DNA from 4 places in the Mesorhizobium sp. M0018 genome. Region 2 is predicted to be linked to each of the others. Evidence: predicted binding sites of a transcription regulator. Region 2 holds the regulator's gene; each other region holds the start of a gene.
What was found. Region 2 encodes LexA, which represses DNA repair genes until DNA is damaged. Its sites were predicted from a motif close to TGTTCNNNNTGTGTTCNG; they were not measured.

Region 1 (7,727 bases), on a different contig from region 2:
GTGGGCCGCGCGCGGCGCAGAATGACGTTGACGCGGGCGACCAGCTCGCGCGGGCTGAACGGCTTGATGACATAATCATCGCCGCCCATCTCCAGCCCGAGGACGCGGTCGATCTCTTCATCCCGCGCGGACAGGAACAGCACCGGCAGGTCGGATGTGTGGCGCAGCCGCCGGCACACTTCCAGCCCGTCCATTTCCGGCATGCCGATGTCGAGCACGACGAGATCGGGCGCATGGCGCTCTATCGCCTGCAAGGCAGCCGCGCCGTCCGGCACCGCCAGCGTTTGCATGCCGGCCTTTTCCAGCGCGAAGCAGATGATTTCGCGAATGTGCGGGTCGTCGTCGGCGACCAGTATGTGGTGCGGCATCAAATCAGCGGCCCGGCATGAAGGGTTCGGACATCGGAGGAACCACGAACGGGCCACGCCTGTCGAGGGCGCGGTTGAGCCGCCAGTCACGAAAGCTCCAGCCCCGCCAGTTTTCCTGGCCGGCGCGGAAGCGTGCTTCGTCCTGTGCATACCAGCCGGCGAGTTCGCGGATGGAGGCATCCTCCGCGGAAACCGTCCTGCTCTGGTGCTGGACGAAGCGATCGAGCGCCGGCAAGGCGCCGGGCCCGAGCGAGCGCAGGTACCAGACGTCGAGCTGGGTGCCTTGGCCGGTCATTTCGAAGCAATGGTCGACATGTAGTTGGCGATCAGCGCGGCAAAGTTGATGAACGAGCAGGCATAGAGCGTCGCCGATAGCGTCAGAAGATTGGCGGCAAGCAGCCATTCGTTGGACTTTTCGCGCGCGATGCGGGCCATGATCAGGACAAGGCCCGCCGCCACCAGCCCCATCCAGACGAACGCAGCGACACGCCAATAGGTCAGCGCATAGATACCGATATAGAGATCGAGCCGCAGGATCGACGAGATCACCAGGAGGATGTTCTGCGCCACCCAGGCATAAACCAGCCGGCGGATGAGCGGATCGCCGGAGGTCGCGCTTCCCGGCCGCAGCGCCGCCAGCACGAAGCCGGCGGCCAGCAGCGCCGTGACGATCAGCGGATAGGCGCCGCGATGCGCGTAGGCGGCATAGGTCAGCCCGTCGGGAAGCGCGATGCCGCCCCACAGATAGGTGGCGTCGAGTGCGCTCTGCACCGCGAACAGGATGTTGAAGACGACGAGCGCGCGGAGGATAGCGGCCTTGCCGAAGACGATATCTTCGATCGTGGGACTTATGGCTGGCCTCGTCGGTGTGCTGGCAGGCGTTCCCAACCGGGGAATATGCCGGAGAAGCCGCGGCAGGCGCGGCCGCAGAAAGGCCCATACGCCGGCGAGCGCGAACAGCCAGAAGGCAAGACGCGGCAACTGCATGAGGTTGAGCAGGGCGAAGAGATCAATCAGCGAAAACCAGTATTCGATGACCGGATTGGCGGCGCCGAACAGCGCGAGGAACACTGCGCCGAGGCCCAGCGGCATGACCCAGACGGCGATCGCCGCAAGGCGCACGCGCCGCCGGCCAAGCCGCCGCGCCGCCGTGCGCCAGCGGAAGAAATCAAGAACGAGCCGAAATGGCGTTGCAACCAGGAACAGCGAGAGTTGGCCGGCAATACGGGCAAGGCCGCGCCGCAACCGTCCGGCCAGTGAAAGCGCGAAGATGGCCAGCCCCGCCAGCGCGATCGAGACGGACAGTGCGCTGACATTTTCCACAAGCGGCAGCAGCGCCATGAGCAGCGCAACCGGCTTGAACCAGAATTTGCCATCGTTGAAGGAGCCGAGAGGATGGAGAGCCATGCTCGCCGCGGCAATCGCAACGCCGAACAGGAAAAGCGTGATGCCCGCCGGTTGGCCATAGAAGAAAAAATCGGCCAGCGCGACGAGCAGGACGGCAACGCCGAAGCGGTTGCAATAGCTCGGCGCCGCCGGGAGGAATACTATCATGATCGGGCTTTCTCGGCGGCTTTGATGCGGCCGGTGGGCGGGGATTTCCGGACGAAAGGAAGGAGGTTTACCGAAGTCCGGGGCGGATCGACGAGCCACCAGCTTTCGCGGCGAAGCCGGTACGGCAGGGACCAGCGGGAGTTCGTTTGCTCTTGCATGCCGCGCTTGTCGCATCCGGTCGGGTGGCAAGCGGGGCGGAGACGAGGAGATTTTCCGAAATTGCGTGCAGTTTTTATGCACGGCTTGCCTCGGCCGGCTGCAGACGGCATAGATCGGAGATGACCACCGAAAGCTACCGCCCGCGCCGCTCGGTGCTTTACGTCCCGGCTTCGAACGACAAGGCGCTGGCCAAGATCCAATCGCTGGCCTGCGATACCGTCGTCATCGATCTCGAGGACGCCGTCGCCCCGGCCGACAAGCCTTCCGCGCGCGAAAAACTGGCGGCGATTTTCGCCGGCCGTTCCAACCGGCGCTGCGAGATGGTGGTGCGCATCAATGCGCTGTCGAGCGAATGGGGCGGCGCCGACCTGCTGGCCGCGGCAAAATGCACGCCCGACGCCATCCTGCTGCCCAAGGTCGACACGCCGCGCGACATTCTCGAGGCCGGCGACGTGCTCGACGACAATTTTATCGCCGACGAAGTCAAGCTATGGGCGATGATCGAGACGCCTAAGGCGCTGCTCAACATTGGGCCGATTGCCGAGCTCGGCCGCGATCCGGCCTCTCGACTGGCTTGTTTCGCTGCCGGAACGAATGACCTGGTCAAGGACACCGGAATTCTCGCCACGCCCGATCGGCGTTATCTCGTTCCATGGCTGATGCAAATGGTGCTCGCGGCGCGTGCCGGCGGCCTCGACCTGCTCGATGGCGTCTTCAATGATTTTCGCGATATGGACGGGTTTGCGCGCGAGTGCACGGAAGCGGCCGCCATGGGTTTTGACGGCAAGTCGCTGATCCATCCGGCTCAGATCGAAGCCGCGAACCGCGCCTTTGCACCGTCGCCCGAAGCAATAGCCGAGGCGCGCGCGGTCAAGGATGCCTTCGCGCTCGCCGAAAATACCGGTAGGGCGGTAGTTGCGCTGAACGGCAAGATGGTCGAGCGGCTGCATCTGGCGCAGGCCGAAAAACTGCTGGCGAAGGCCGCCGCTGTTCGCGCATGACTAACGTAACCGACGACAGGATTGAAGAATGAAACTCTACCGCTTTCTGTCCGGCCCGGACGATGCCAGCTTCTGCCACAAGGTGACGGCGGCGTTGAACAAGGGCTGGCACCTGTTCGGCTCGCCGACCTATGCCTATGACAAGGAGGCCAAGACCATGCGCTGCGGCCAGGCGGTGGTGAAGGATATCGAGGGCCAGGAATACGGCCCCGACACCAAGCTCAGCGATTGGTAGGGTGCTACCAGCTACGGCAGCCTTTCCCAGACGGCTCTGATTTCGTTGAGCCGCGCGTCTGCGAGCCCGTCGACGTCATCGCAGCTGAAATAGAGTATCGATAGCGCTGCAAGCAGGCCGGGATAACCGGAGACGTAACCCATCTTCGTAAGTATCTCGGGAACCGGCAGTCGCTTGCGTTCGACCAAGGAGATCGCGCATTCTGCAGTCAGAGATGCCACCGGGTGGTCGACTTCGGATAGCCAAAAGTCGACCAGAGCTAGGAGAATGGCGGGCTCGACGGCAGCACTTGCGGGCAGATGGCAAAGCTCGCTAAGTGCTAAGAACGCGGCATTCGGCGAAATCCTCACTGCGGATTCGATCAGTTCCCGGCTCAGTGAAATGTCGTGATACGGCCAATTGCAATCGATCAGATCGGCAAATTCTGCTTCTGTCATCTGAGTGCTATTCAGCCGCTTCCTCGATCCGCTCCATATCGTCGTCCGACAGGCCGAAATGGTGGCCGATCTCGTGGATCAGCACATGGGTGACGATGTCGCCCAGCGTTTCCTCGTTCTCGGCCCAATAGTCGAGGATGGCGCGGCGATAGAGCGTGATGCGGTTCGGCCCCTCGCCGGTCTGCGGGTTCCAGCGCTCGGCGATGCCGCGCCCCTCGAACAGGCCGAGCAGGTCGAAGGGCGTTTCCAGCGACAGGTCGTCCATGATCTCGTCGGTCGGGAATTCGGCGATCTGGATGACGATCTCGCCGGTCAGCTTGCGAAACTCCTCCGGCAGATGGGCATAGGCCTCCAGCGCCAGGAGCTCGATTTCCTCCATCGACGGCGAAAGCTGGTCGTGCCAGATGCGGGTTTGGTAGATGCGAGCCATGCGTTATCCCTTTGATCCCGGCATATAGGCTTTCGGGTCGGACTCGGCAAATGACGCCGCAGATTCAAGGGCGCAATCTGTCATCCGCTCTGGTCTAGGGATGGCCTTTGCGGGATGATGGACGTCGCCTCCATCGTTCTGTCAGAGTCGAGTGTTCAAATGCCATTCAGCAACCAATTCGTCAGAAGCGCAGCAATTTGTGGAGGGTTTGGCGCACTGCTTCTTTTGGTGCTGGTGGTCTTGACCAGTTATCTCGGCAGGAATTCCGAGTTGGTCAGCCTGCTTCGGATGCTTGTCGGCGCCATCATAGGCGTCATGATCGTCTGGCTGGTTTTAGGGATGGCCCGGAAGCGGCCGGGTCGATAACTCACGGGAAGTTCCTGTTTCGTGAACGGCCCGCTAAAATCGGGCAGGAATAAATTCCCCATGACTCCGCTTGACTCTTCATCCTCCCTCTGGAATCTATAAGAACATAACAGGAACAATTGTGAGTGGAAGCTGACCGTCATGGCGACAAGCGCCGTGGCGCGGGAGACTGTTTTTGCCCTGCGCCGCCAGATCGCGAAGATCGAAGGGACCTTGCCCGAGCGCCTGGAGGCGCCGGCCAGTTCGTCGTTTGACGCGGATGTCCCTCGTCAGAGTCTGACACCCTCTCGGCATCCGACACCCGCTCGGAATCTGACCATTGTCCGGCGCGGCCTCGCCGTGGCGCCGCCCGATGCGTTTTTGCGCACCGGCGCCGAGCGCCTCGATGCTGCGCTGAGCGGCGGCCTGCCGAAGGCGGCGGTGAGCGAGTTTCATGGCGCCGCGACCCGCGATGCCGGGGCCGTTGCCGGTTTTGCCTTGTCGCTCGTCAGCCTGATCCTCAGCCAGGGGCCGCGATTGCCGGTGCTGTGGATCGGCACATCCGAGGTTTTCCGCGAGGCCGGCTTTCCCTATGCCAGGGGGCTTCACGCCTTCTTCGGCATCGAGCCGGAGCAATTGCTGTTTTCCGAGGCGCCAGGGCTGCTCGATGCGCTGTGGATCGCCGAGGAGGCTGCCCGGATGACGGCGCTGGCCGCCGTCATCCTCGAAATCCGCGGCAGCCCGCAGCGGCTTGACCTCACCGCGACGCGGCGGCTGCACGCCCGCGCGCAGAGTGCGGGCCGGCCGCTGTTCCTGCTGCGCCAGGCCGGCGAGCCCGAACCGACGGCAGCGCCCGTCCGCCTCATCCTGTCGGCGGCACCGGCGGCAACGCGTAAGACGCTTGCCGGGCCGCTCGCCGGCTCGATCGGCCGACCCGCCTTCACCGTCGCCATCGGCAAGAGCCGCACGGCCTTGCCCGGAAAATTCACACTGGAGTGGAACCCCGATGAACGCATATTCGAAGAAAGACGGGGCGAGCAAGGAAGGTCTCAGGAATGGACCCCAGAACGGCCAAAGAATCCTATCCCTGTGGTTTCCGCATCTCGCCGCCGAGAGGATCCTGCGGCCGCGTCTGGGGCGGTCCTGGCGTTCCCGGCCGTCGGATCACCTGCCGCTGGTGATCAGTCACCGCGACCGGAACGCCCAGCGCATCGCCGCCCTCGACGAGCGGGCCGAGGCGCTTAATCTGAAGCGCGGCATGGGCATAGCCGACGCACGCGCCATGCATCCCTCGATCGACATCGTGGAGGCCGATCCGGAGGCCGACCGGCGCCTGCTCGAAGGCCTCGCCGACTGGTGCGACCGCTATACCCCGCTGGTGGCGCTTGACGGGACCGACGGCCTCTATCTCGACGTCACCGGCTGCACCCATCTTTTCGGCGGCGAACGCTCGATGCTGGACGATATCCTGTCGCGTTTTTTCCATCAGGGCTTCGATGTCCGCGCCGGGCTTGCCGCCACGCCTGGTACTGCCTGGGCGGCGGCGCGGTTTGCTGGCGACCGCATCGTGCCCGATGGTGAGGAGGAAGCGCTTCTCGCGCCCTTGCCGCTGGCGGCGCTGCGCATCGACCCGGAGGTACGCGCCAGCCTCGAAAGCGTCGGCCTGCGCACGGCGGGCGCCGTCATGGCGGCACCGCGCGCGCCGCTGGCCCGCCGCTTCGGCGCATCGCTGCTCTTGCGCCTCGACCAGGCGCTTGGCCGCCTCGAGGAGGCCGTGTCGCCGCGCCTGCCGGTGGCACCGCTTTCGGTCGAGCGTCACCTTGCCGAGCCGATCATGCTGACCGAGGACATCGAGCGGCTGACCGGCATGCTGGCGACCACCTTGAAGAGCGACCTCGAGCGTCGCGGCGAAGGCGCAAGGCGGCTGGCGCTGCTGCTTTTCCGCGTCGATGGCGGCGTCAGCCGCATCGCCGTCGGCACCTCGCGGCCTCTGCGCGAGCCGCGGCTGATCCAGAAATTGTTCCACGAAAGGCTTGCCGCGCTCAAACAGGATATCGACGCCGGCTATGGCTTCGATCTCGTGCGCCTTTCGGTGCTGACCGCCGCCGCCTTCGACATGCAGCAGGCCGACCTTGCCGGCGAGACGAGCGACGACGGTGCCGATATCGCGCTTTTTGCCGACCGCATTCGCGCCCGGCTCGGCGAAGGCGCGGTCTTGAAGCCGGTCGCCGTCGAGAGCCATTTGCCGGAGCGCGCCGTCGCCACCCTTCCCTTCACGGAGGCGCCGCAGAGAAGCTCGCCGCCGAAGCAGCCGGACAAGGCGAAGGACGCTCCCACGACCGTCTTCCAGCCGGAACGGCCGATCCGGCTTTTCCGTTCGCCCGAGCCGATCGAGGTGCCGGCCACCGAAATGCCGGAAGGCCCGCCTTTGAACTTCCGCTGGCGGCGCGCGCTCTACCGGGTCGCGCGCGCCGAAGGGCCGGAGCGCATCGCGCCGGAATGGTGGCGAGGGGCGGCGGGACGAGAAGATGCCCCGACCCGGGATTATTTCCGCATCGAGGATGCCGACGGCCGCCGTTACTGGCTCTATCGCCAGGGCCTTTACGGCGCCTCGCAGCCCTCGCCGCGCTGGTTCATGCATGGGATCTTCGCATGAATGCGCTGACGGCCAACCCCTATGCCGAATTCGGCATCCAGTCGAACTTCTCGTTTCTGCGCGGTGCCTCGAAACCGGAGGAGTTGGTGGTCGCGGCAAAATTCCTGGGGTTTTCGGCGATCGGTCTCGCCGACCGCAACACGGTGGCGGGCGTGGTGCGCGCCTGGCAGCAGGCCAAGGTGGAGGGTGTTTCCTATCATCCCGGCTGCCGCCTGGTTTTTTGCGACGGCACGCCGGACATCCTCGCCTACCCGCAGGACCGCAAGGGCTGGGGGCATCTCTGCCGCATGCTGACACAGGCCAATCTGCGTGACGAGAACGAAAAAGGGGCGACGCTCCTCAAACAGAGCGATCTTCTCGAATGGGGCGATCTCCTGTCGCTCGCCATACTGCCGGATGTGTCGGCGGACGCGGAAACCAGCCTCGCACTCCTTAGCCGGCTCAAGGATCGTTTCGGTGAAAACCTGCGGCTTGCGGTTTCGCCGGATTACCGCGGCAACGACCGCTTCCGTATCGAGCAGGCGGCAGCGATGGCGGATCTG
Region 2 (7,727 bases):
CGAGGAGATCAACGAAGCGATGCGGCGCACCGGCATCTACCACATCATCTCCATCTCGGGGCTGCATATGGCGTTGGTCGCCGGCACCATCATGGCGCTGCTGCGGGGTGCCTTCGCGCTGTTTCCCGATTTCTCATCGCGACGGCCGGTCAAGAAATATGCCGCGGCCGCCGCGCTTTTTTCGATTGCGGCCTACCTCGTCTTTTCCGGCATTGTCGTGGCGGCCGAACGCAGCTTCATCATGCTGGCGGTGATGCTTATCGCCGTGCTGTTCGACCGGGCCGCGCTCACCATGCGCAACCTGGCGATCTCGGCCATCGCGGTCATCCTGGTGTCGCCGCACGAGGTGGTCGGTCCGAGTTTCCAGATGTCCTTCGCCGCGACGGCGGCCCTTGTCGGCGCCTATGCAGGCTGGTCCGATTACCGCGCCGGCAGGGCCACCACGCCGCCGCCGCGGCAGTCGCCGCTACGCTTTGCCACTCGAAAGGTCCTGCTGGGCATGTGCGGTCTGGCGATGACCTCGATCATTGCAGGGAGCGCCACGGCGCTTTTCGCCATATGGCATTTCCAGCGCGTGGCGCCGCTCAGCCTGTTCGCCAATCTGGCCATCATGCCCATCGTGTCACTGGTCGTCATGCCCTTCGCCGTTCTCAGCGCGCTGGCGATGCCGTTCGGTGCGGATGGCCCTTTTCTCTATGTCATGGGCAAGGGGCTGACGGCGATGATCGCCCTGTCCGGGTGGATCTCGGAGCGCTCGCCGATCGATGCGGTCGGGCTGATTTCGCTGAGATCCGTCCTTCTGGTGACGATCGCCCTCGTCATTGCCAGCATGGCGACGACGTGGTTGCGGCTGGCGGCACTTCCTTTTGCGCTCGCCGGCTTGCTGACGACAACGCAGACACGCATACCCGACGTATTGGTCTCGGAGGACGCACGGCTGGTCGCGCTGCCGATCGGCAGCGGTGAACTCGCGGTCAACCGGGCACGCCCGAATGAGTTCACCATCGACAACTGGAAACGCGCGCTCACATCAGAGGCTATCGTCGCGCCGGAAACACCTGGAAAGAACGACCCGCAATTCGACATTGCCGATCCGGCCGACCTACCGCCGGGCATGCCGTTCATTTGCACGGACGGCCTCTGCCTTGCCAGGCATCCATCCGGCGCGATCATCGCCCAAGCCAAGGACCGCGATACTGCGCGGCCAGCCTGCGCCTTTGCCAGCTTGATCGTCATCGACGACGCCACCGCCCATAACCCCTGCTACTACGACCGGCTGGTCCTCGTCGTCACCAAACGGCAACTAGCGCGCGCGGGAAGTGCCGCCGTCTATTTCGATCCACAAGCGGCAACACGCGCCGAGATCCGCTTCGCCGTCGAAAAATCATACCGGCCCTGGCACGTGCAGCGGAAATTTTCACGCGCGGCACGGGGCCTGCCGCCATACCGCCGGGCCGACAACCCCAAAGCCGGCGCCAAGGGCGGAGCTCAGTAGCGGCGGATCAGTCCGACGAGCTTGCCCTGCACCTTGACCCTGTCTGGTCCGAAGATGCGCGTCTCGTAGGCCGGATTGGCGGCTTCCAGGGCGATCGAGGCGCCCTTGCGGCGGAACCGCTTCAGCGTCGCTTCCTCCTCGTCGACCAGTGCCACCACGATCTCACCGGGGCTCGCCGTATCGGCATTGCGGATGATCACCGTGTCGCCGTCGAAAATGCCGGCCTCGATCATCGAATCGCCTTTGACCTCAAGCGCATAATGCTCGCCGCCCATGATCATATCCGGCGGCACCGAAATCGAATGCGTCTGGTGCTGGATGGCGTCGATCGGCACACCGGCAGCGATGCGGCCCATCACTGGGATCGAAACGGCGGCGACGACATCGTCGTCATTTCCGGCTGCGGGCACGCGCGACGATGTCGGCTTGCCTTGCCGAGGGGCGCCTTGCCCAAGACTGCCCTGGATGACACTCGGCGAGAACTTGCGTGCCGCATTGAGGCCGGGGGCGATCGAGTCAGGCAGGCGTAGCACCTCCAGCGCACGGGCCCGGTTGGGCAAACGGCGAATGAAGCCGCGCTCCTCCAGCGCCGTAATCAGCCGGTGGATTCCGGATTTGGAAGCCAGGTCGAGCGCTTCCTTCATCTCGTCGAATGAAGGCGGGATACCGCTTTCCTTCAACCTTTCGTGGATGAACATAAGCAGTTCGTGTTGTTTGCGTGTCAGCATAGCGACCCCCAACAGAATCAGAAAAACAAACCCAGAACAAACACTATCTGTTCCAGTTGTGTTCCGCAACTGTTTAAAGTTTAATGAATGCGTTAAGGCTCGGGAAACAAACGACGTCCCCTACCGGCGTACCGCATTTTCACCGCCGCGAGCCTCATCGCCTTGATTCTGCTTTCGTTTGCGCCCTTCTGGCCTCCTAGAAGGCGGCACTGGCATCGGCCGTCGGTCGGCAAAAGGCACGGAATTGAACCCGTATCGACTGTGCGGTTTGGTCAATGCACCGTGAACGAAACGAACTCAAAACGCCAACCTCGGGTTAAGTCCCGGTTTCCACCGCCTGGTCAGGCTGCTTCTCGCCGGTGGAGCCTTGCTGCGCGCAACCAAGTAATGGAAGAACAGTCGATGCGTGTCCGGCGTTGCGTTGGATCTTGGGGGAGCAGACAAATCATGACAGGAATTCCCGATCTCGTGGCCATAAAGGCGATGGATGCCGCGGATCCGCTGCGCGCGATGCGCGACCGCTTTGTGTTGCCGCAAGGAGTGATCTATCTCGACGGCAATTCGCTAGGAGCTGCTTCACGTGCCGCTTTCGATGAACTGCACAAGGCCGCGACCGAAGAATGGTCGCATGATCTCATCCGCGCATGGAACACGGCCGGCTGGTTCAACATGCCGCTTGAACTTGGCGACCAGCTCGGGCGCCTGATCGGGGCCGCGGCCGGCCAGACAGTGGTCTGCGACACGACATCGGTCAATATCTACAAGCTGCTGCACGCCGCCATGGCCATGCGACCGGAGCGGCAGGTCATCGTCGCCGAGGGCGATAGTTTTCCGACGGACCTCTACATGGCCGAGGGTGTGGTTTCGACGCGAAAAGATACGCTGCTGCGCCTCTCGGGAGTCGACGCGCCGACCATCGAAGAGCTGATCGACGAACGCACCGCTGTGGTGCTGGTCAACCACGTCAACTATAAGTCGGGCGAACTGCGCGACATGCCGGCGCTGACGCGCAGGGCTCAGGAAGCCGGGGCGATGATCGTCTGGGATCTCTGCCACACCGCCGGCGCGATGCCAGTCGAACTCGACAAGGCAAACGCCGATTTTGCCGTTGGCTGCACCTACAAATATCTGAATGGCGGCCCGGGCGCGCCTGCCTTCATCTATGCGGCTGAGCGGCATCTTTCCGACATCCAGCAGCCGCTCACCGGCTGGTGGGGCCATGCACGGCCCTTCGCCTTCGAGCCAGGCTATGCGGCCGGCACCGGCATCCGCCGGTTTCTGTGCGGCACACAGCCGGTCCTGTCGATGCGCACGCTGAAGGGCGCGCTCGACATCTGGAACGATGTCGACATGACGGCGGTGCGCAAGAAGAGCATCGCGCTGGCGGATCTGTTCATCGAGCTTGTCGAGGCAAAGTGCGGCACTTACGGGCTCACGCTCGAAAGCACGCGCGATGGGGAAAAACGCGGCAGCCAGATTTCATTCATGCATGAGCATGGCTACCAGGTCATGCGCGCGCTGATCGAACGTGGCGTGATCGGCGATTTTCGCGCGCCATCGACCATGCGCTTCGGCTTCACCCCGCTCTATGTCGGCTATGCCGATGTCTGGCAGGCCGCCAAAGTGCTTGAGGACATCCTGCACACCGGTGCGTGGAAGGATGCGCGCTTCGCCATCAAAGCAGCTGTCACTTGAGATTGATGCGAGAGCTGGAATCGTGAGGCTGGCGACGACGCGCCGCGCGATGCTTACGGCTACGCTGCAGGGCCATATGCCAGGGAGGGCGCAGGGTGTTCGAACGTCACATTGCCGATTGGGACAACGCCTATGCCAACAGCGCCAACATAGCCGGCAGCGATCGCTGGCCGGCGGCCTGGATCGAGCCCGCGCGGGTTTTCCGCGACGTGCTTTCGACCGAGGGCAGGGCGCGGCTCGACATGGCCTATGGCGACAATCCACGCAACCGGCTCGATCTTTTCCTGCCGGCCATCAAGCCCAAGGGACTCGTGGTGTTCGTTCATGGCGGCTACTGGATGGAATTCGACAAGAATTTCTGGTCGCATCTTGCCGCTGGCCCTGTTGATCGCGGCTATGCGGTGGCGATGCCGTCCTACACGCTCTGTCCGCAGATACGCATTGGCGGCATCGTCAAGGAAGTCGGCGCGGCGATCGGCAAGGCGGCGGCGATCGTTGCAGGGCCGCTGATGCTGACCGGGCACTCGGCCGGCGGCCATCTTGTTAGCCGGATGGTTACGGCGACGACGCCGCTGGCGCCCGAAGTCGTCCGGCGCGTTCGTCATGTAGTGTCGATCTCGGGGGTGCACGATTTGCGCCCGATCATGCGCACCGGCATGAACGAGACGCTGGCGATCGATGAGGCCGAGGCGCAGGCCGAAAGCCCGGTGCTGCTGCGCCCGATGGACAAGGCCCGCCTGACCTGCTGGGCCGGCGGCGGCGAGCGCGCTGAATTCCTGCGTCAGAGCGCGTTGCTGGCCAACATCTGGATCGGCCTGGGTACCGCGACCAGCTCGGTGGTCGAGCCTGACCGGCATCATTTCAACATCATCGACGGTTTGGCCGATCCAGACCATCCGCTGACCCGGACCTTGATTTCGGAGTGAGGCAGGTTCAGCGTAGCATCAGTACGTCGCAGGGGGAGCCCGCCGCCGCGGCAGGCGCGAACGGCGCGCGAACGATCAGCCCGTCGGCATCGGCCAGCATTTTCAGCATCGAGGAGTCCTGGATGCCGAACGGCGTCGCCACGAGCGTACCGGCGTCATCAATGACAACAGCCCGCACATAATCTTGCCTGAGATCGTTGGCCGGCATGGCGGCACCGAGCCGTGCCCGACGTATATCCTGCTGAAAGGCGCGGCCGCCGAGCCGCGCCAGCAGCGGCTTCAGGAAGAGCTGAGTGCAGACCAGGCTTGCCACCGGATTGCCGGGCAGGCCGATGCAGCGAATGTCTCCCAGCCGCCCGAACATCAGTGGCTTGCCCGGCCGCATGGCGATCTTCCAGAAATCGAGCGTCATGCCTTGCCCGGTCAGCACCTCATGGACGAAGTCGTGGTCACCGACCGAGGCACCGCCCAGCGTGACGATGACGTTCGCGCCAGCCTTCACGGCCTTTTCAACCAGCGCAGCGATCGCCTCCCTGCGGTCCGGCGCGATGCCAAGGTCGAGCGCGCGCGCACCGACCGACTGTGCGGCAGCGGCGACACCATAGGCGTTGGAGGAGATGATCTGGTCGGGGCCAAGATCGCTGCCCGGCGGCAGCAATTCGTCGCCGGTGGCGATGATGGCGACCAGCGGCCGTTTGACCACGCGCACCTCGGGGTGATTGGCCGATGCCGCCAGCGATAAGGCCGCCGGGTCGAGCAGGCGGCCTTTGGGCAGCAGGACATCGCCCTTGGCGAAATCGAGCCCGAGGCGGCGGATGTTGCGCCCCTGCACCGTCGGTTCCGTCACTTCGACGCTGCTGCCACCGAGATCGCGGGCGTTCTCCTGGATGACGATAGTGTCGGCGCCTTCGGGAAGCGGTGCGCCGGTAAAGATGCGCACGGCCTGCCGCTGCTGCACCGTTCCGGCAAAGCCGCGTCCGGCCGGCGCCATGCCGACCACCGAAAGCCTTGCCGGTACGGACGCGATATCGGCCGCCCGCACGGCATAGCCGTCCATGGCGGAGGCGTTGAACGGCGGCTGGGTGCGGAGCGCCACAACCGGCTCCGCCAGCACGCGGTCGGCGGCATCCAGCAGTGCGACGCGTTCGCCCGGCAGCGCTGCTGCGCCGTCCAGCAGGCGCTCGAGCGCCTCGGCAACTGGGACCAGCGCCATTATCGGCCTGCCTCGGTGGCCCCGTCTCCGGTGATCTTGTAGTCGCCGGATTTGCCGCCGGTCTTTTCGACCAGCCTGATGCCGGAGATGACCATGGCGCGGTCGACCGCCTTGGCCATGTCGTAGATGGTCAGGCAAGCGACCGAGACGGCACTCAGAGCCTCCATCTCAACGCCGGTCTTGCCGGTGACGCGGGTCAATGCTGTCACCTTCAGGCCGGGCAGCGCGGCGTCCGCCTCGATATCGACAGATATCCTGGTCAGCAGCAGCGGATGGCAAAGCGGGATCAGTTCATGCGTCTTCTTGGCCGCCATGATGCCGGCAATGCGCGCGGTGCCCAGCACGTCGCCCTTCTTGGCGTCGCCGGCGAGGATCATGTCCAGCGTCTCGGGCCGCATCGCGACAAAACCTTCTGCGACTGCCGTGCGCACCGTCTCAGCCTTGTCGCCGACATCGACCATGTTGGCTTCGCCCTGCGCGCCAAGATGGGTGAGGGCGGCCGCCATCCTCAAACGGCCTCTGCCGGCGCCTTGCCCGTCAACAGCAGGCGCGTTGCCGCGGCCACGTCCTGCTGGCGCATCAGGCTCTCGCCGACCAGGAAAGTCGCAATGCCGCTCTGCTCCAGCCGGCGGCAATCGTCGTGCGAAAAGATACCGCTCTCGCTGACCAGATGGCGGTCGGCCGGCACCATCGCTACCAGCCGCTCCGAGGTCTGTAGGCTGGTTTCGAAGGTCCGGAGATTGCGGTTGTTGATTCCGATCAGCCGCGACGACAGCTGCAGCGCGCGTTCCATTTCAGCCTCGTCATGCACTTCGACCAGCGCGTCCATGCCGAGCCCGAACGCTGTCGCTTCGAGTTCTCTTGCCAACGCGTCGTCGACGCTGGCCATGATGATCAGGATGGCATCGGCGCCCCATGCCCTGGCCTCGTAGACCTGATAGGGGTCGAACAGGAAATCCTTGCGCAAGGCAGGCAGCTCGACGGCAGCGCGCGCAGTGGTGAGGAATTCGGGCGCGCCTTGGAAGGAGGGTGCGTCGGTCAGCACCGAAAGGCAGGCGGCACCGCCCTTCGCATAGGCCCTGGCCAGCGCCGGCGGATCGAAATCGGCGCGGATCAGGCCTTTGGATGGGCTAGCCTTCTTGATTTCGGCAATCAGCGCGAACCTGCCGGATTTGCGCTTTGCTTCAAGGGCGGAAAGAAAGCCGCGCGGCGCGTCGGCATGCGTCGCCCGTGCCTTGATCTCAGCCAGCGGCACGCGCGCCTTGGCCGCCGTGATCTCGTCGCGCTTGTAAGCCTCGATCTTGCGCAGGATGTCGGACATGGTTTTTAACCGTTCGAAATCTCGATCAGCCTGTCGAGCACTTTCAGCGCGCGGCCGCTGTCGATGGCCTGCGCCGCCGTTACCATGCCGTCGGCGAGGGTCGTCGCTGTGCCGGCCACCACCAGCCCGGCGCCGGCATTCATCAGCACCGTATCGCGAAAGGCGCCGGCGGCGCCGCCCAGCATGTCGCGCAGTGCCTGGGCGTTGTGGGCGGCGTCGCCGCCGCGCAACTCGTCCTTGGTGTGCCGCTTCAGTCCGACGGCTTCCGGGGTCAGCGTAAAGCTGCGGATCTCGCCGCCGGCCAATTCGGCGACAAGTGTCTCGCCGGTGGTGGTGATCTCGTCATAGC
Region 3 (7,727 bases), on a different contig from region 2:
CGGAAATCCTGGCGGTAGCGCATGCCCGCCTCGCGCTGCTGGCGCGACAGCGAGGTGAGGCCGCTCAGCGGGTCGACGTTGCGCACCCGCACGATGCCGCCGGTCGCTGTGTGGCCGTCATTGGAGACCTCATAGAGGCGCGCTCCTTCCTGCGTCCCCTTCGCCAGCCGCTTGCGGCCGAACCGGTCGTCCTTCAGTGCGAAATCATGGCCGATCTCCTTGCGGATGCGCACCTGCTCGGCCTCGCCTTTCGGCAATCTCGGTGGCCTGGCTTTGACCTTTTGGGCGGTTTTGGTGCTCATCGGCTCGGTCCTCCTGGGTTTTGGTCGTCGGGCTCTGGCTAACTTCCAGCCTCATTGCAGCGGGCTCAAATCGCTTCGGCCGGCAGCGTGCGCAGGAAGCGCGCCGCGTGATAGGCGCAGTAGCTTTTCGATGGGTTCGTGCGCATTCCGCAGCACAGCATGTCCAAACCTGGCCGGCTGCCGGGGGCGTCGTTTTCCCCATCCTCCTGCGGCGTCGTGTCGAGCGGCGCGCGGCAGCGCTCGAACAGGCAATCGATGAAGCGCATGGCGGCGAAATGCGGCTGGCGGCCGCCGGCGGCGATCGGGCGCGGCGCCGGCATTTCGAGCGGTGCGCCATCGGTCCCGGTGATCCGAGCCGGACCCGGCTGCCAGGCCGGCGGCGCCAGCCTGGCCGACAGCCTTGCCGGGCGGCAGCGTGGCTCGGCCTTCGGAGCCGACTCCGCTTGATCAGCAGTGCTGGATGGCTCAGGCGCCGAATTTCCGAGCCGGCCGCCAGAGCGTCCGCCACACCAGCCCTTCGATCTGGCAAGGCCGATGGTGCGCAAACGGGCGGTGCGGTGGACGATGCCGATGATGGCTGCACGCGAGGCCGGGCGGCCGCGCAGCGCGGTCAACCGGGTGGCGATCTTCGCGGCCGACAGTCCGCTCGTCAGCCAGTTCTCGATTTGTTCCAGTTCCGAGGCGGAATAGCGGGCGGCCATGATGTTTTCATTCCCTGCAAAAATGGCTGTGTGCGGCGCCGGCTTTGCCGGCCTCAGGCTCGAAAGCCGGTCAGCCTTCGCGTGGTCTGCTGCGATCGCGCTTCATCTCGGCCGCCCTGCCTTGTCGCGCCGGACACTGCCTTGCCCGTCCGCTTGTCGAAGGCGATGACCATGCCGTCTTCGGTGCGGATGCAGGAAACCGCGGCTTCCGCATTGCCGGCCGGCAGGCAATTCGTGGCCGGAGCCGTGAGGGGAACGGCTCCGGCCGTTCCGGCCGCTTGCGCTGCCGGATCCGAGGCGCGAGCCTCGGGCATCGTCCCGGCCGGGGAGGAGGACAGCCGCGACGAAGGGGAAAGGGTTGGCACATGCATGGCCCCGGCGATCGGTTGCGCTACCGCCTCCAGGCGAGCGCTGCCGGCGCGCTGAACGGCGGATTCAAGGACCGAAAGCTGGCGAAGCGACTTGTGCATGCCTACATAAGAGCATAACTCAAATCATAATGCAAGCGATTCTTGCATAGACGAAACCGAATCTTATGCCTCAGATGGAGCCATGGCGAAAACTGCACTGTCGATCAAGGTCGGAGCGGCGATCCGCCGGGCGCGCAAGCAGCGCGGCCTGGTGATGCGTCACATTGCCGAGCACAACGACACCGACGTCGCTGCCGTCGGCAATTGGGAGACCGGGCGCAACCTGCCCAAGACCGAGAACCTTTTGAAGACCGCCGCTTTCCTGCGCGTCGACCCGGTGGCGCTCGGCAAGGGCGAGGTCGTTTTCCTCGAAGATGCCGGACCGGTCGCCGATGCCGAGATCGTCACCGATCCCGGCCCCCTGCCCGCCGGGCCGATGGACATCCAGCTTCTCGGTACCGCCGTCGGCGGCGACGATGGCGACTTCACCTTCAACGGCCAGCCGGCCGGCTATGTCCAGCGGCCGCCGGGGATCCGGCATCTGCGCAATGTGTTTGCGCTGCACGTGCTGAGCGATTCGATGGTGCCGCGCTACGAGCCCGGCGAGATGATCTATTGCGGCGGCCGCGAAGCGTTGCCCGGCGACCATGTGGTGATCGAGACCCTGCCCGAGGAGAACGAGCAAAACGGCAAGGCCTTCATCAAGAAGCTGGTCAAGCGCACCGCCGCCGAGCTGATCGTCGAACAGTACAACCCGCCCAAGACGCTGTCCTTCAACCGCTACGCCATCAAGAACGTCTTCCGCGTCATCCCGCTCAAGGAACTGCTGGGGTATTGAGGAGGCGCCGGCGCGCCCTTCTCCCCTTGGGGAGAAGGTGGATCGGCGCGCAGCGTCGAGCCGGATGAGGGGTGTTGGAAGAAATGCGGCGTTTAAAAATATTCGGATGATTCTAGTCTAAATCCCTACGTCTTCAACTCCGCGATCCGTCCAACACCCCTCATGCGACCGAGCTTCGCTCGGCCACCTTCTCCCACAAGGGGAGAAGGAAGAACACCGTCCCCGTCCCCCTCAAGCCCGCCTCGACTGCAGCTCTCGACCATTGAGCAGGCGCGCCTCGGCGCGGGTCCGCTGCCGGTCGTCGATGAAGGCGGCCTGGATCGAGACGGCGGCGCCCGGCAGGCCGTCGGCCCGGCAGGCCTTGCAGATCAGGCGCCCCGAAAGTGCGGCCAGCGGTGTCTCCGGCATCACCCCATGCCGCTTGAGCTCGGCCGGCTTCCACCACCTGTTGCGGCCGCAGTCGATGCATTCGACGGCAATCGAGACAACATCGGCGATCGTCGCTTCCTTGCCTGCCAATGCCATGGTCATCCCCATCATTGTTCCTGCTTTGTTCGCAACATTATCGGATTTTGGAGCGGAGTCGAGTCGGTTCCGCTTACATCAACGTGAAAGTTTCACTTGTTCAATTATTTGAGTTATGCTTATACGTGGTGCGGACTGGAATCGGCGCGAGCAACAGAACCGCGGCCGGCCGGCAGCAAGGGAATGACGATGGACCCAGCCCAGTTCGCCCATGCTTGCGGCTATAGCGGCGACAGCCCGGCCATGCTTGCCGCTTTCGCGGCCATCCGCCAGGACGGCATCCGCAAGGCACGCCAGGGTCATCGCCAGCGCAAGGCGGCGATTGACCGGATGAAGCCGAGCCGCGCTCTGTTCCTGGCGGCGATCCGCCCGGCGCAGTCAGCCGAGGAGGCACTCGAGGATGCCGCCCGCTTCCTGTCGATGTTCCGCAACATGCCGCACTGGCGACAGGAAAGGCGCGCCGCCGACCTCACCCGCGCCAGGCAGCAGCGCCTCTTCGCCCGCTTCTTCCGCCGCTACGGCCACCGCCTCTGGGCGCTCGAGGCCACCTGAAGGCGCGCGGGCCTCCCTTGCAAGTCAAAACGGATGTTGCGATCGCCGACACCGCGCCGTATGTCTCCGCGCGATGAGCGAGATCGAATTCCGTCGCGCGCAGGCGCCCGACCTGCCGGCGATCGTTGCAATGCTTGCCGACGATGTGCTCGGCGCAGACCGGGAAGACCCGTCCACGCCGCTTGCGCCATCCTATCTCGATGCCTTCAGCGCAATCGATACCGATCCCAACCAGTTGCTGGCCGTCGCGGTCAACGCCGGGCAAGTGGTCGGAACGCTGCAGCTCAGCTTCCTTCCAGGCATTTCGAGAAAAGGCGCCTGGCGCGGCCAGATCGAAGGCGTTCGCGTCGCCCGGCAATGGCGCTCGCGCGGCGTCGGCAAGCTGATGATCGAATGGGCGATTGAAACATGCCGTTCGCGCAATTGCAGCTTCGTCCAGCTCACCACGGACAAAGGTCGACGGGAGGCGCACGCTTTTTACGAGCGCCTCGGCTTCACCGCCAGTCATCTCGGCTACAAGATGGCGCTGTAGATCAGCATTTCATCGCATTCAGCGCCGACCGCTCATCTTCGCTACCCACTCTGAATGGAGCATTGACAAGCCGGCCTTTCGCCCTGCTCCATCCGCCCATGATTTACGACCGAACCTGGCTTGAGAAAACCTTTCGCGCAAAGCCCCGGCAGAAGTTCCTGTTCTTCTGGGGCCATCAGCCGTCTAAGGACGGCCGAATAAGCACGTCGTGCTTCAGCCAGTGGTGGCATGCGCCTTTTACCGTCGATGGCCTGAGCTATCCGACTGCCGAACACTGGATGATGGCCGAGAAGGCACGACTGTTCGGTGATGTTCCGACGGCAACACAAATCCTCAGGGCGGCGAGCCCCAAGCAGGCAAAGCAGCTTGGCCGCCAGGTGAGCGGCTTCGATGGCACCAAATGGGATGCAGACAAATATCGCATCGTCACTGAAGGGAGCTTTCAGAAGTTCCGTCAGAACGCGGCGCTGCGCGAATATCTGTTGTCGACGCATGACCGGGTGCTGGTCGAGGCGAGCCCTGTCGACCGGGTGTGGGGTATCGGCCCTGCGGCGGATGACGAGAGGGCGGTGAACCCGCTGCTGTGGCGCGGCGAGAACCTGTTGGGATTCGCGCTGATGCAGGCCCGCGATCGGCTGCGCGGCTGAACATTTGCCGTGCGCTCGTCATCTGCGGCAGCCTCCGCGCTGCTTGACAATCCACCCACAATGTTCTCTTTATGTTCTCACCGCAACTCGAGACAATGCGGCGTTCGAACCGCCGCGGGCGAACGGGCCGGATGGAAGCCAACATCCTCCACGCGGATCTGGATGCCTTCTATGCCTCGGTCGAACAGTTGCTCGACCCGGCCTTGCGCGGCAAGCCGATTGCCGTCGGCGGCGGGGTGGTGCTTGCCGCATCCTATGAAGCCAAGGCGTTCGGCGTGCGCGGCGGTATGCCGGGACGGCGGGCGCGGGAACTCTGCCCGCAACTCGTCTTCGTCGGCGGCCATTTCAAGGACTATCAGCGGCTGGGCGATGCGGCAATCAAGGTGCTCGGCGATTTCACGCCGGTGGTCGAGCGGATTTCGATCGACGAGGCCTTTGCCGACGTCGCCGGCTGCACCCATTTGTTCGGCTCGCCGGCCGAGATCGCCGGCAAGATCCGCCGCCGCGTGCGGGCCGAGCTCGGCCTGCCGATCTCGGTCGGCGTAGCCCGCACCAAGCATCTGGCCAAGATCGCCTCACAGGTCGCAAAACCGGACGGGCTGGTGGTGGTCGATCCGCGCCACGAGCTGGAGTTCCTGCACCACCTGTCGGTCGAGCTGATGTGGGGCGTCGGCCCGGTCACCAGGCAGCGGCTGGCCGGCATCGGCGTCAACACCATCGGCGAGCTGGCGAAGACCAATGGTGGGGCGCTTGAGCGCCTGCTCGGGCCGGCGGCGGGAGAGAAACTCAACGCGCTGGCGTGGAACCGCGATCCGCGCAAGCTCGAGACGCAGCGCCGGGCGCGCTCGGCGGGTGCGCAGTCGGCGCTTGGCCGAAAACCGGCCGACGAGGAAGTCTTCGTGCCCGCTTTGCTGCATCTGGCCGACAGGGTCGCCACAAGATTGCGGGCGAAATCCCGGCCCGGCCGTACAGTGACGGTTCGCGTCCGCTTTGCCGATTTGCGCTCGGTGACGCGCTCGATCACGGTCGACCAGCCGATATCGGCAACCGCCATGCTGGCCGAGATCGCCGAGGCGCTGGTGCGCAAGGTGCTCATCGACCATCCGCACGAAAAGACAATCTCGCTGCTGGCGATCGCCGTCTCGCATCTGGAGCAGCATGCCGGCCTGCAACTGGAACTGCCGCTCGGGCTCGACGACGACCGCCGCCGCCCCGGCACCAGCAAGGGCGCGGCGCGCTGGACCGCGGACCGCGCCGTCGACAAGATCCGCGACCGCTTCGGCTGGGAGGCGGTGGGCTACGCCTCGGTCGCGCTCGGGCTACAGCGGTCGGTTCCCGACGCGTTTCGCGAGCTGGCCGAGAAGGAACTGTGAGCCTCGATTACACTTTGGTTGCCAAGTCGCCGGAATGACGTTGAAGGCTGCGCCGTTGTGAATTTATCTTGGACCAGTTCGTCGTGCACCGGTTTGGGTATCAACCAGACAGGGTAGCACCCGCTCGCAAATCCTTCCGCCCTCACTTCGAACGACAGGAGATCGGCATGGGACAGAACGCCGGATATTTCGCACTCATCGTTGCCGGACTGGTGACCAATGCAACGACGCTGGCCAAGCCGCTCAACCCGGACCGGGCGATTCCATCCCTGGGCGATATCAACTCGCCGCTGGCCAGCCCGCTGTTCAAGCAGGTCAAGGCCGGGCCGCTGGAGATAAAGCTTGAGGAAACCACGCTTGCCGATGTCGAAAAAGCCTTCGGCGGAGCGATGCACGATGAAGGTGACGCCGGAGATTCACGCCACTGGCTTTGCTATGCCGGCCCCGACGCCGGCGGATCGCCGTCGATCTTCTGGTTCGTATCCGGCGAGATGGGCGGTTCCGACCACGGTGTCCTGTCCGTCGCCCTGCAGCCGAACCCGGAAGGCAAGGTGCCGGAAGGATGCGCCGGCGCGCCTGCCAGCCTGACAGCAATTGAACTCGATACGCCCGGCGTCGGAGCGCCGCTGAGCGACGTGGCCGCGAAATTTGGCGCCGCCAAGCCCGATCGTTACGGCCATTTCGGCTTCGCCGCCTCTTATCCTCCTTCGTCTCCCGACCAGAAGGACACCACGGTCACGCAGACGCTCACCTACACAGCCGGGAACGGCAGGATAACCGGCGTGGCGGTGACGCAAGTCACCACCAACTAGGGCGTCCCCGCTCGGTTGGCGAATGGTTCACGTGTGATTGATTCTGCCGCGCCCGAGCCGGGCGGCCTGCTTGCTGGCCACCTCGGTTCTGATGTGCCGCCCGGGCCCGCCCTCCTCCTGCAAATGCGACATTCGAGGCGGCCCTGGTCGTCAGACCAAAAGCGTTGCGCCGCCCCAAGCGACCAGGGCGGTGCCGGCCGCACGGCCAACCCATGGGCCGGCAGGAAACACCGGTTCGACGAGAAACCTGCGAAAGTCCGGAAATGACCCAGAAGCGGGCGTTCGGCAGCGATCCGAGCAGCAACGATTTTGGCGGGACCGGAAATCGGTATGGAATGCTGCAATCATCATCATGTCCCGTCCAAGTTGTGGACAGTTCCTTCTCAAAGGCGCACTCTTAGCGTGCGAAACGCGAGCTGGCGTTTCGTGCAACGCTTCACATGCTTGACTTGCGTCGGTGATTATCTGACCTACCCGGATACTTCCGGGTGGGCAGACCTCACATTGTGTCGCCTATCCGTGATCAGGCTACGGCCTAAGGCACGTTGCAGCCCGTTCCGGATCAACTGGGAGGTAAACAACATGCCTGATTTTCAGCGCAGAGAACTTCTTGTTCAAGGAAGCGCGGCTCTTGCCGCAATTGCTGCTCTCTATACCTCGCGCCGGGCTTACGCTTTTCCAACACGGCCGAACGAGGAAGTTATTCGATGGCTGGATCAGCCGACCGAAAATCCCGATCCGGTGGGTATCCAGAAGCAGCTTGTCTGGGAGGACTTGGATAGCTGGATAACGCCAAACGACAAGTTCTTCAGCATCTCGCATTTCAACCGACCAACGATCGACGAGAAGACATGGTCGATGGAGATCGGAGGCCTGGTCAAGAAGCCCCTCGAGTTAACGCTCGCCGACATCAGGGCGCGACCGCGGCAGGAGGTCGTTTTCACGGTGGAATGCTCGGGCAACCACGGGTTTCCCTTTTTCACCGGCGGCATCGGCAATGCTCGCTGGGCAGGGACGCCGCTCGCCCCGATCCTT
Region 4 (7,727 bases), on a different contig from region 2:
AAATCGCTTTGGTTGCCGGGCCGCAGCTGGTGGTGCCGGTGATGAACGCGCGTTATGCGCTGAATGCCGCCAATGCGCGCTGGGGCTCGCTGTACGATGCGCTCTACGGCACCGACGCTATCCCGGAGACGGCCGGCGCCGAGCGAGGCAACAAATTCAATCCGGCGCGCGGCGCCAAGGTCGTCGCCTGGGTGAAAAGCTTCTTCGACGAGGCGGTGCCGCTCACCACAGGCAAATGGGCCGGCGTCAACGGGCTTTCGGTCGCCAACGGCATATTGCGGCTCGGCGAGGGTGCCGGCGCCACCACGCTTGCCGACCTCAGACAGTTTGCCGGCTATCGCGGCGATGCCGCCGACCCCGAAGCCGTGCTGCTCACCAAGAACGGCCTGCACATCGAAATCGTCATCGACCGCAACAACCAGATCGGCCGCACCGATCCGGCCGGCATTGCCGATGTCGTGCTGGAATCGGCACTGACCACCATCCAGGACTGCGAGGATTCGATCGCCGCAGTGGATGCGCAGGACAAGGTGCTGGTCTACCGCAACTGGCTCGGCCTGATGAAGGGCGACTTGGCGGAGGAGATCACCAAGGCCGGCAAGAACTTTGTCCGCAGGCTCAACCCCGACCGCACCTATACCGCGCCCGATGGCGGCACGCTGACCTTGCCCGGCCGCTCGCTGATGCTGGTCAGGAATGTCGGCCACCTTATGACCAATCCGGCGATATCAGACCGCGACGGCAACGAGGTGCCGGAAGGCATTATGGATGCGGCGCTGACGGCGCTGATCGCGCTGCATGACGTTGGCGTGAACGGGCGCCGCGCCAATTCTCGCGCCGGCTCGATGTACATCGTAAAGCCCAAGATGCACGGGCCCGACGAAGTTGCCTTCGCCGTCGAGATTTTCGACCGCGTCGAAGCGCTGCTCGGCGTGCCCAAAAACACCATCAAGATGGGCATCATGGACGAGGAGCGGCGCACCACCGTCAACCTCAAGGAGGCGATCCGCGCCGCGAAAGAACGCGTCGTCTTCATCAACACCGGCTTCCTCGATCGCACCGGCGACGAGATACACACCTCGATGGAAGCCGGCCCGATGATCCGCAAGGGCGACATGAAGCAGGCCGCCTGGATTGCCGCCTACGAAGCCTGGAACGTCGACACCGGGCTGGAATGCGGGTTGGCCGGCCACGCCCAGATAGGCAAGGGCATGTGGGCGATGCCCGACCTGATGGCGGCGATGCTGGCCGAGAAAATCGTGCATCCCAAGGCCGGCGCCAACACCGCCTGGGTGCCATCGCCGACGGCGGCGACGCTGCACGCCACCCATTATCACAAGGTCGACGTCCATGCCGTGCAAGCGGCGCTGAAGAGCCGGCCCAAGGCAAAACTCGACGACATCCTGTCCGTGCCCGTCGCTGTGCGGCCGAACTGGTCTCAGGCGGACATCCAGAAGGAACTCGACAACAACGCGCAGGGAATTCTGGGCTATGTCGTGCGCTGGATCGACCAGGGCGTCGGCTGTTCGAAAGTGCCTGATATAAACGACATCGGTCTGATGGAGGACCGCGCCACGCTGCGCATCTCCTCGCAGCACATCGCCAACTGGCTCCATCACCGCGTCTGCACGCCCGAGCAGGTCATGGAGACGATGAAACGCATGGCGGCGATCGTCGACCGCCAGAACCAAGGCGATCCGCTCTACCGGTCGATGGCGCCGGATTTCGACAAGTCCATCGCCTTCCTCGCCGCCTGCGACCTGGTCTTCAAAGGCCGCATCCAGCCCAACGGCTACACCGAGCCGGTGCTGCACGCGCGGCGGCTGGAGCTGAAGGCGCGGGATAACGGCTGAACCGAAAGCACGATGCACGCCGGCCAAGGGTAGGCGCCGGCGTCCCCCTCCCCCTTGAGGGGAGGGTGGGCCGAAGGGCCGGGTGGGGTCGCCAATGCAGTGCGCCAACCCAATTCTGACGGTGCGCCTTAGGAGGAGCATCGCAACGCTCCGCACCTCGGTCGGTTTCGAAATGCGACAGGCCGAGCGTCTCACCGGCGACCCCACCCGGCCGCTTCGCGGCCACCCTCCCCTCAAGGGGGAGGGGAACGTCACGCCGCCTGCGCCATCCGTTCCGAGCTCATGCGGTAGGAAATCGCTTCGGCCAGATGGATGCGGCCGACCGTCTCGCTGGTCTCGAGATCGGCCAGGGTCCGCGCCACCTTCAAGACGCGGTGATAGGCTCGTGCGGAAAAGCCGAGCTTTTCGCTGGCATCCCTCAGCAGCGACAGGCCGGCGGCGTCGGGCATGGCGATCTCCTCGATGACTGACGGCGAGCAATGGGCGTTGGTGGTGGCGGTCGCGCCGAGCCGCTCGAAGCGCTCGCGCTGGATCGTACGGGCGCGGGCAACACGTAGTGCGACGGCGGCACTTTTCTCGGCCCGGTCCGGCCGGATCAGATCGCTGGCCGAGACCGCCGGCACCTCGATCCTGAGATCGATGCGATCGAGCAGCGGGCCGGAAATGCGCGCCTGGTAGTCGGTGCGGCAGCGATCGCCGCGCAGGCAGCGATAGCCCGGCTCGCCGGCCATGCCGCAACGGCACGGGTTCATCGCCGCGACCAGCTGGATACGCGCCGGATAGGTGACGCGATGATTGGCGCGCGCAATCATGCAGTCGCCGGTCTCGAGCGGCTGGCGCAGTGCATCGAGCGCCTGCGGCGAGAATTCGGGAAATTCGTCGAGGAACAGCACGCCGTGATGGGCAAGCGAAGCCTCGCCCGGCCGCACGCGCAACCCGCCGCCGACCATCGCCGCCATCGAGGCCGAATGATGCGGCGCGCGGAACGGCCGCCGGTCGGTGAGTTTTCCTTCGCCGAGTTCGCCGGCCACCGAGGCGATCATCGAGACTTCGAGCAATTCCCTGGGCGCCAGCGGCGGTAGGATCGACGGCAGCCGCTGCGCCAGCATCGACTTTCCCGACCCCGGCGGTCCGACCATCAAAAGATTGTGGCCGCCGGCGGCCGCCACCTCCAGCGCCCGCTTGGCGGTCTCCTGGCCCTTGATGTCGGCAAGGTCGGGCAGGTCGCGCGCCGCGGCATGGATGCCGGCTTCCGGCCGTGACAGAACCTGCGTGCCGCGAAAATGATTGGCGATGGCGATCAGGCTGCGCGGCGCCAATATGTCGAAGTCCTTGCCGGCCCAGGCCGCTTCCGGCCCGCAGGCGAACGGGCAGATCAAGCCCTTGCCTTCGGCATTGGCGCCGATCGCCGCCGGCAGCGCGCCCGCCACCGCGGCAATGGTGCCGTCGAGCGACAATTCGCCAAGCACGACATAGCCGGCCAGCATGTCGCCCGGAATGGCGCCGAGCGCCGCCATCAAACCGAGCGCGATCGGCAGATCGTAATGGCTGCCCTCCTTGGGCAGGTCGGCGGGCGCCAGATTGACGGTGACCTTCTTCGACGGCATCGACAGGCCGGATGCATGAAGTGCTGCCTGCACCCGCTCGCGGCTTTCGGCTACAGCCTTGTCGGCAAGGCCGACGATGTGCATGTTGACCTTGCCCGGCGCGATCATCACCTGCACGTCGACCGGCACGGCCTCGATGCCCTGGAAAGCAACCGTGCGAACCCGCGCCACCATGTCTTCACCCCGGATGCAGGCTTTGCCCCAAGCCTTTGCGATCATGCCGCGAACGGCGTCACCGGAGACAACCACAGATTTCCGGCGAAGGCAAGAACATTTGGGGAACAGCTGAGCGCAACGGCGGCAATGGTTTGCAACGCGGCCGCTCGCGAAGCGAGGCTAGTTGCGCTTCTCCTCCACGGCATCCCAGAACAGGCTGGCGATGTCGGCGCCGCCGAAGCGCTGCACTTCGCGTATGCCGGTCGGTGAGGTCACGTTGATCTCGGTCATGTAGTCGCCGATGACGTCGATGCCGACGAGGATGAAGCCGCGCTCTTTCAGCGCGGGGCCGATGCGGGCGCAGATCTCGCGTTCGCGTTCCGTCAATTCGGTCTTTTCGGCGCGGCCGCCGACATGCATGTTGGAGCGCGAATCATGCTCGGCCGGCACGCGGTTGATGGCGCCGACAGGCTCGCCGTCAATCAGGATGATGCGCTTGTCGCCACCCCGCACCTCCTTGAGGTAGCGCTGCACGATGTAGGGTTCGCGGAACAACTGGCCGAACATTTCGAGCAGCGAGGCGAGGTTGCGGTCGGCCTCGTGCAGGTGAAAGATGCCGGCGCCGCCATTGCCGTAGAGCGGCTTGACGATGATATCGCCGAACTCCTTGCGAAAGGCGGCGACCTCGAGCGGGTCCTTGGTGATCAGCGTGTCCGGCATCAGGTCGGGAAATTCGGTGACGAAGATCTTTTCCGGGCTGTTGCGCACCCAGGCCGGGTCGTTGACCACCAGCGTCTTCGGATGGATGCGCTCGAGGATATGCGTGGTGGTGATGTAGTTCATGTCGAAGGGCGGATCCTGCCGCAAAAGGATGACGTCCATCTCCGCAAGATCGGTGCGCACCTTCTCGCCCAGCGAATAATGGTTGCCCTTCTCGTCGCGGACCTGCATCGCCTCGATACGGGCAAACACCTTGCCTTCGCGCAGCGACAGCCGGTCGGGCGTGTAGTGGAACAGCTGGTGCCCGCGCCGCTGCGCTTCCAGCGACAGCGCAAACGACGTGTCGCCGGCAATCGACACGGTAGAGATGTGGTCCATCTGGACGGCGACTTTCAGGGGCATGGGTGCTCTCCGGCGCAGTTGCAACGAACGTGCGTCCACCCGGACGCACATACGCTCCAACACTTTGAATCCATGCATCGCGCTTTCCGAAAATCGATTCCGATTTTTCGGGCCGATGCATCGACGAGAGCGATATAAGGAAATCGGCGGCCTCTGCCAATCGGCCAAGGTCATGATGAGGCTGCGCTTCTGGCGCAGACCCCAATGCGATGTGCGTTCAGCGGTCGAAGACCAGCTTGGAATAGCCGAGGAAGGACAGCGCCATGGCAACCAGCGAGGCGACCGCAAGGGCGACGAGCGGCGGCACCATCGGCAGCGCGAACAGCATGGCGCAATAGACGAGATAATTGACGAGGCTGGTGGCGATGCCGACGCCGCCATAGCGTGCGCCCTCTTGCGCGACGCCGCGGCTGGAAGGCGAGAAGGTCAGATGGCGATTGATCAGCCAGGTGACGGACAAGGCAAAACCGATCGAGATGATTCGGGCTGCGAAGGGGCCAAGCGGCGCTATCGCCAACACCAGCCAAAGCGCCGCCGCGTCGGCGACGAAGCCGATACCGCCGGCGACAATGAAGCGGGCGAGGCGTCCCATTTAGGGCTCTAAGCCGCCCGCGGGGTCTTGCGCGGTCCGGTCTTCAAAGTCGCGAGCGCACTTGCGCGTTCGCGTTCGACGCGGCCGGAAGGCATCGACAGATAGAAGATGCGCTTCTGCTCGGCCCGGCCGCGCGACACCGAATCGAGGATTACCCCGGTCACCGCCGCCAGCATCGACAGCAGCAGCAGCCCGACCGACAGCACCCACGTCGGCATGCGCGGCACAAGCCCGGTTTCGGCGAACTCGATCAGCACCGGCGCCATCAGAAACAGGCTTGATGCCAGGAAGAACACCGAAAAAGCGCCGAAGAAACGCAGTGGCTGCGTCTCCTTCATCAGCATGGCGAACATCCACAGGATCTTCGCGCCGTCGCGAAAGGTCGACAGCTTCGACGAGGAGCCTTCCGGCCGGCGGCCATAGTCGAGGCCGATCTCGCTGACCGGCAATTTGAGCTGCGAGGCGTGCACCGACATTTCGGTCTCGATCTCGAAACCGCCGGAAACGGCGGGAAAACTCTTGACGAAGCGCCTGGTGAAGGCGCGGTAACCCGAGAAGATATCGGTAAAGTCCGAGCCAAATAAACGTTTGTAGAGGCTGTTGAAGATGCGGTTGCCGAAGGCGTGGCCTGTCCTGCCGGCGTCGTTGGCGACACCGCGCCTGGTGCCCACCACCATGTCGGAGCGCTCGGTCAGCAGCGTGTTGATCAGTTGCGGCGCGTCCTCCGGCGCATAGGTGCCGTCGCCGTCGGCCATCAGGTAGACGTCGGCCTCGATGTCGGCGAACATGCGGCGCACGACATTGCCTTTGCCTTGGCGCGGCTCGCGCACCACGATGGCGCCGGCGGCGCGGGCTCGGAGCGCCGTCAGGTCGCGCGAATTGTTGTCGTAGACATAGATCGCTGCGGCAGGCAGCGTTTCGCGAAAGCGCCGCACCACTTCTCCGATCGTCAGCTCCTCATTGTAGCAAGGCAGGAGCACGGCGATGCTTGGCTCATGGCGCACTTCTTGTGGCATTTTCGTCTCCGGATGCCCTGTGAGGCCCCTGACCGCTCAAACGCCGGCCTCGCTCGGGCGGCTTTACTATTTATTGAAGCTGTTAAGGCTAGGTTTAAACCGCCCCGTATTCCTTCCAAAGGTCCCGATATGAGCACAGCCGACGATGGCGCCTCCATTTGGAGGTCCGATATCGCGCTGGCGCTGCTCGCCACGGCGCTGGCGCTTGCCGTCAATGCCTTTGCCGGCTTCCCGGCACTGACCAATGCCGGCGGCGACAACGACAATCTGCTGCGCCTCGTCGAAGTTCGCGACATGCTGGCCGGCCAAAGGTGGTTCGATCTCCACCAGTACAGGATGGGCCTGGAAGGCGGTTTCGTCATGCATTGGTCGCGGCTGGTCGATGCGCCGATCGCCGCCATCATCATCGCCGTATCGGCCCTGACCGGCAGCGCGGCCTTTGCCGAGAATGTTGCGCAAGTGCTGTGGCCGGCGCTGCTCTTCTGCCTGACCGTATTTTTCACGGCTCGCGCCGCGCGCAGCTTTGCCGGTGACAGCGCCGTGCTGCCCGCTGTCGTGATCGGCGCTGCCGCACTGTATTTCCTCGGCATTTTTTCGCCTGGCGCGCTCGATCACCACAATGTCCAGCTGATGCTGAGCATGGCCAGCCTGAGCCTGTTGCTTGAAGCGCCAACGCGCAGGCCGGCGGCATTGCTCTCCGGCCTGTGCACCGGATTGATGCTGGCCGTCGGCATGGAGGTCGCGCCTTATGTGGCCACCATCGGCGCCTCTGTTGCCATGCTGTTCGCCCTCGGCGCCAATGGCGAGAGGCTGATCGCCAGGGATTTCGGCCTCGGCTTTGCCGGCGTCTCCGCTCTCGTCTTTGTCGCCACCATTGCGCCGTCGGCCTGGGGTCAGGCGCAATGCGACGCCTTCTCGACCGTGCAGTTCGTCGTCGGGTCGATTGCCGGAACCGGCCTTGCGGCGATAGCGTCGATCGAGCCGGCCGGCCGCACGCGCCGATGGCGGTTCGCCTCGCTTGGCCTGCTTGCCCTGGTATTGGCCGCTGTCATCGTCTTTTTGTTCCCACAATGCCTGGCAGCGCCCTATGCCAACCTCGATCCGCGCCTCAAGGAGCTATGGCTTGATCACATCGACGAGGCGCAATCGCTGTTCAAGCTGCTCGCTGAAGATCCGGCCGGGGTGGTGGCGCGCTATGCCACGCCGCTCATCGCGCTCGTGCTGATGGCGCTTCGCCTTGGCCGTGGCGGCTGGCGGCGGCAGGACAGCCTTGTCGGCGCGCTGCTTGTCGTGGCCTTCATCGTCAGTGCCTGGCAGGTGCGCGGTTCGACATTCTCGATCGCCTTCGCCGTCATCCCGCTTGCCGCCTGGATTGCCAAAT

Region 1: NKJ81_RS23800 (ImuA family protein) is a predicted target of LexA. The motif match lies at 4,651-4,668, and genes of this name have one in related genera.
Region 3: dinB (DNA polymerase IV) is a predicted target of LexA. The motif match lies at 4,569-4,586, and genes of this name have one in related genera.
Region 4: NKJ81_RS04965 (YifB family Mg chelatase-like AAA ATPase) is a predicted target of LexA. The motif match lies at 3,727-3,744, and genes of this name have one in related genera.

The regions. Positions count from the first base shown of each region.
Region 1 is NZ_JAMYVL010000019.1:86,824-94,550, reverse strand. It holds gene NKJ81_RS23840 (response regulator) at 1-368, opposite strand, end outside; gene NKJ81_RS23835 (hypothetical protein) at 373-663, opposite strand; gene NKJ81_RS23830 (DUF4153 domain-containing protein) at 660-1,922, opposite strand; gene NKJ81_RS23825 (HpcH/HpaI aldolase/citrate lyase family protein) at 2,201-3,082, shown strand; gene NKJ81_RS23820 (DUF1737 domain-containing protein) at 3,111-3,317, shown strand; gene NKJ81_RS23815 (hypothetical protein) at 3,329-3,754, opposite strand; gene NKJ81_RS23810 (metallopeptidase family protein) at 3,762-4,184, opposite strand; gene NKJ81_RS23805 (hypothetical protein) at 4,299-4,550, shown strand; gene NKJ81_RS23800 (ImuA family protein) at 4,692-5,774, shown strand; gene NKJ81_RS23795 (DUF6504 family protein) at 5,707-7,185, shown strand; gene NKJ81_RS23790 (error-prone DNA polymerase) at 7,182-7,727, shown strand, end outside.
Region 2 is NZ_JAMYVL010000007.1:73,829-81,555, reverse strand. It holds gene NKJ81_RS11915 (ComEC/Rec2 family competence protein) at 1-1,495, shown strand, start outside; gene lexA (transcriptional repressor LexA) at 1,489-2,223, opposite strand; gene kynU (kynureninase) at 2,671-3,918, shown strand; gene NKJ81_RS11900 (hormone-sensitive lipase) at 4,014-4,844, shown strand; gene NKJ81_RS11895 (molybdopterin molybdotransferase MoeA) at 4,852-6,057, opposite strand; gene moaC (cyclic pyranopterin monophosphate synthase MoaC) at 6,057-6,563, opposite strand; gene trpC (indole-3-glycerol phosphate synthase TrpC) at 6,566-7,378, opposite strand; gene trpD (anthranilate phosphoribosyltransferase) at 7,384-7,727, opposite strand, start outside.
Region 3 is NZ_JAMYVL010000011.1:116,307-124,033, forward strand. It holds gene NKJ81_RS17485 (DUF6456 domain-containing protein) at 1-302, opposite strand, end outside; gene NKJ81_RS17490 (high mobility group family protein) at 368-1,003, opposite strand; gene NKJ81_RS17495 (hypothetical protein) at 1,057-1,317, opposite strand; gene NKJ81_RS17500 (XRE family transcriptional regulator) at 1,556-2,251, shown strand; gene NKJ81_RS17505 (hypothetical protein) at 2,483-2,782, opposite strand; gene NKJ81_RS17510 (hypothetical protein) at 2,960-3,328, shown strand; gene NKJ81_RS17515 (GNAT family N-acetyltransferase) at 3,402-3,860, shown strand; gene ybiA (riboflavin biosynthesis intermediates N-glycosidase) at 3,959-4,507, shown strand; gene dinB (DNA polymerase IV) at 4,639-5,880, shown strand; gene NKJ81_RS17530 (hypothetical protein) at 6,048-6,692, shown strand; gene NKJ81_RS17535 (sulfite oxidase) at 7,275-7,727, shown strand, end outside.
Region 4 is NZ_JAMYVL010000003.1:89,926-97,652, forward strand. It holds gene NKJ81_RS04960 (malate synthase G) at 1-1,853, shown strand, start outside; gene NKJ81_RS04965 (YifB family Mg chelatase-like AAA ATPase) at 2,105-3,634, opposite strand; gene gshB (glutathione synthase) at 3,797-4,738, opposite strand; gene NKJ81_RS04975 (GtrA family protein) at 4,956-5,330, opposite strand; gene NKJ81_RS04980 (glycosyltransferase) at 5,339-6,346, opposite strand; gene NKJ81_RS04985 (GtrA family protein) at 6,476-7,727, shown strand, end outside.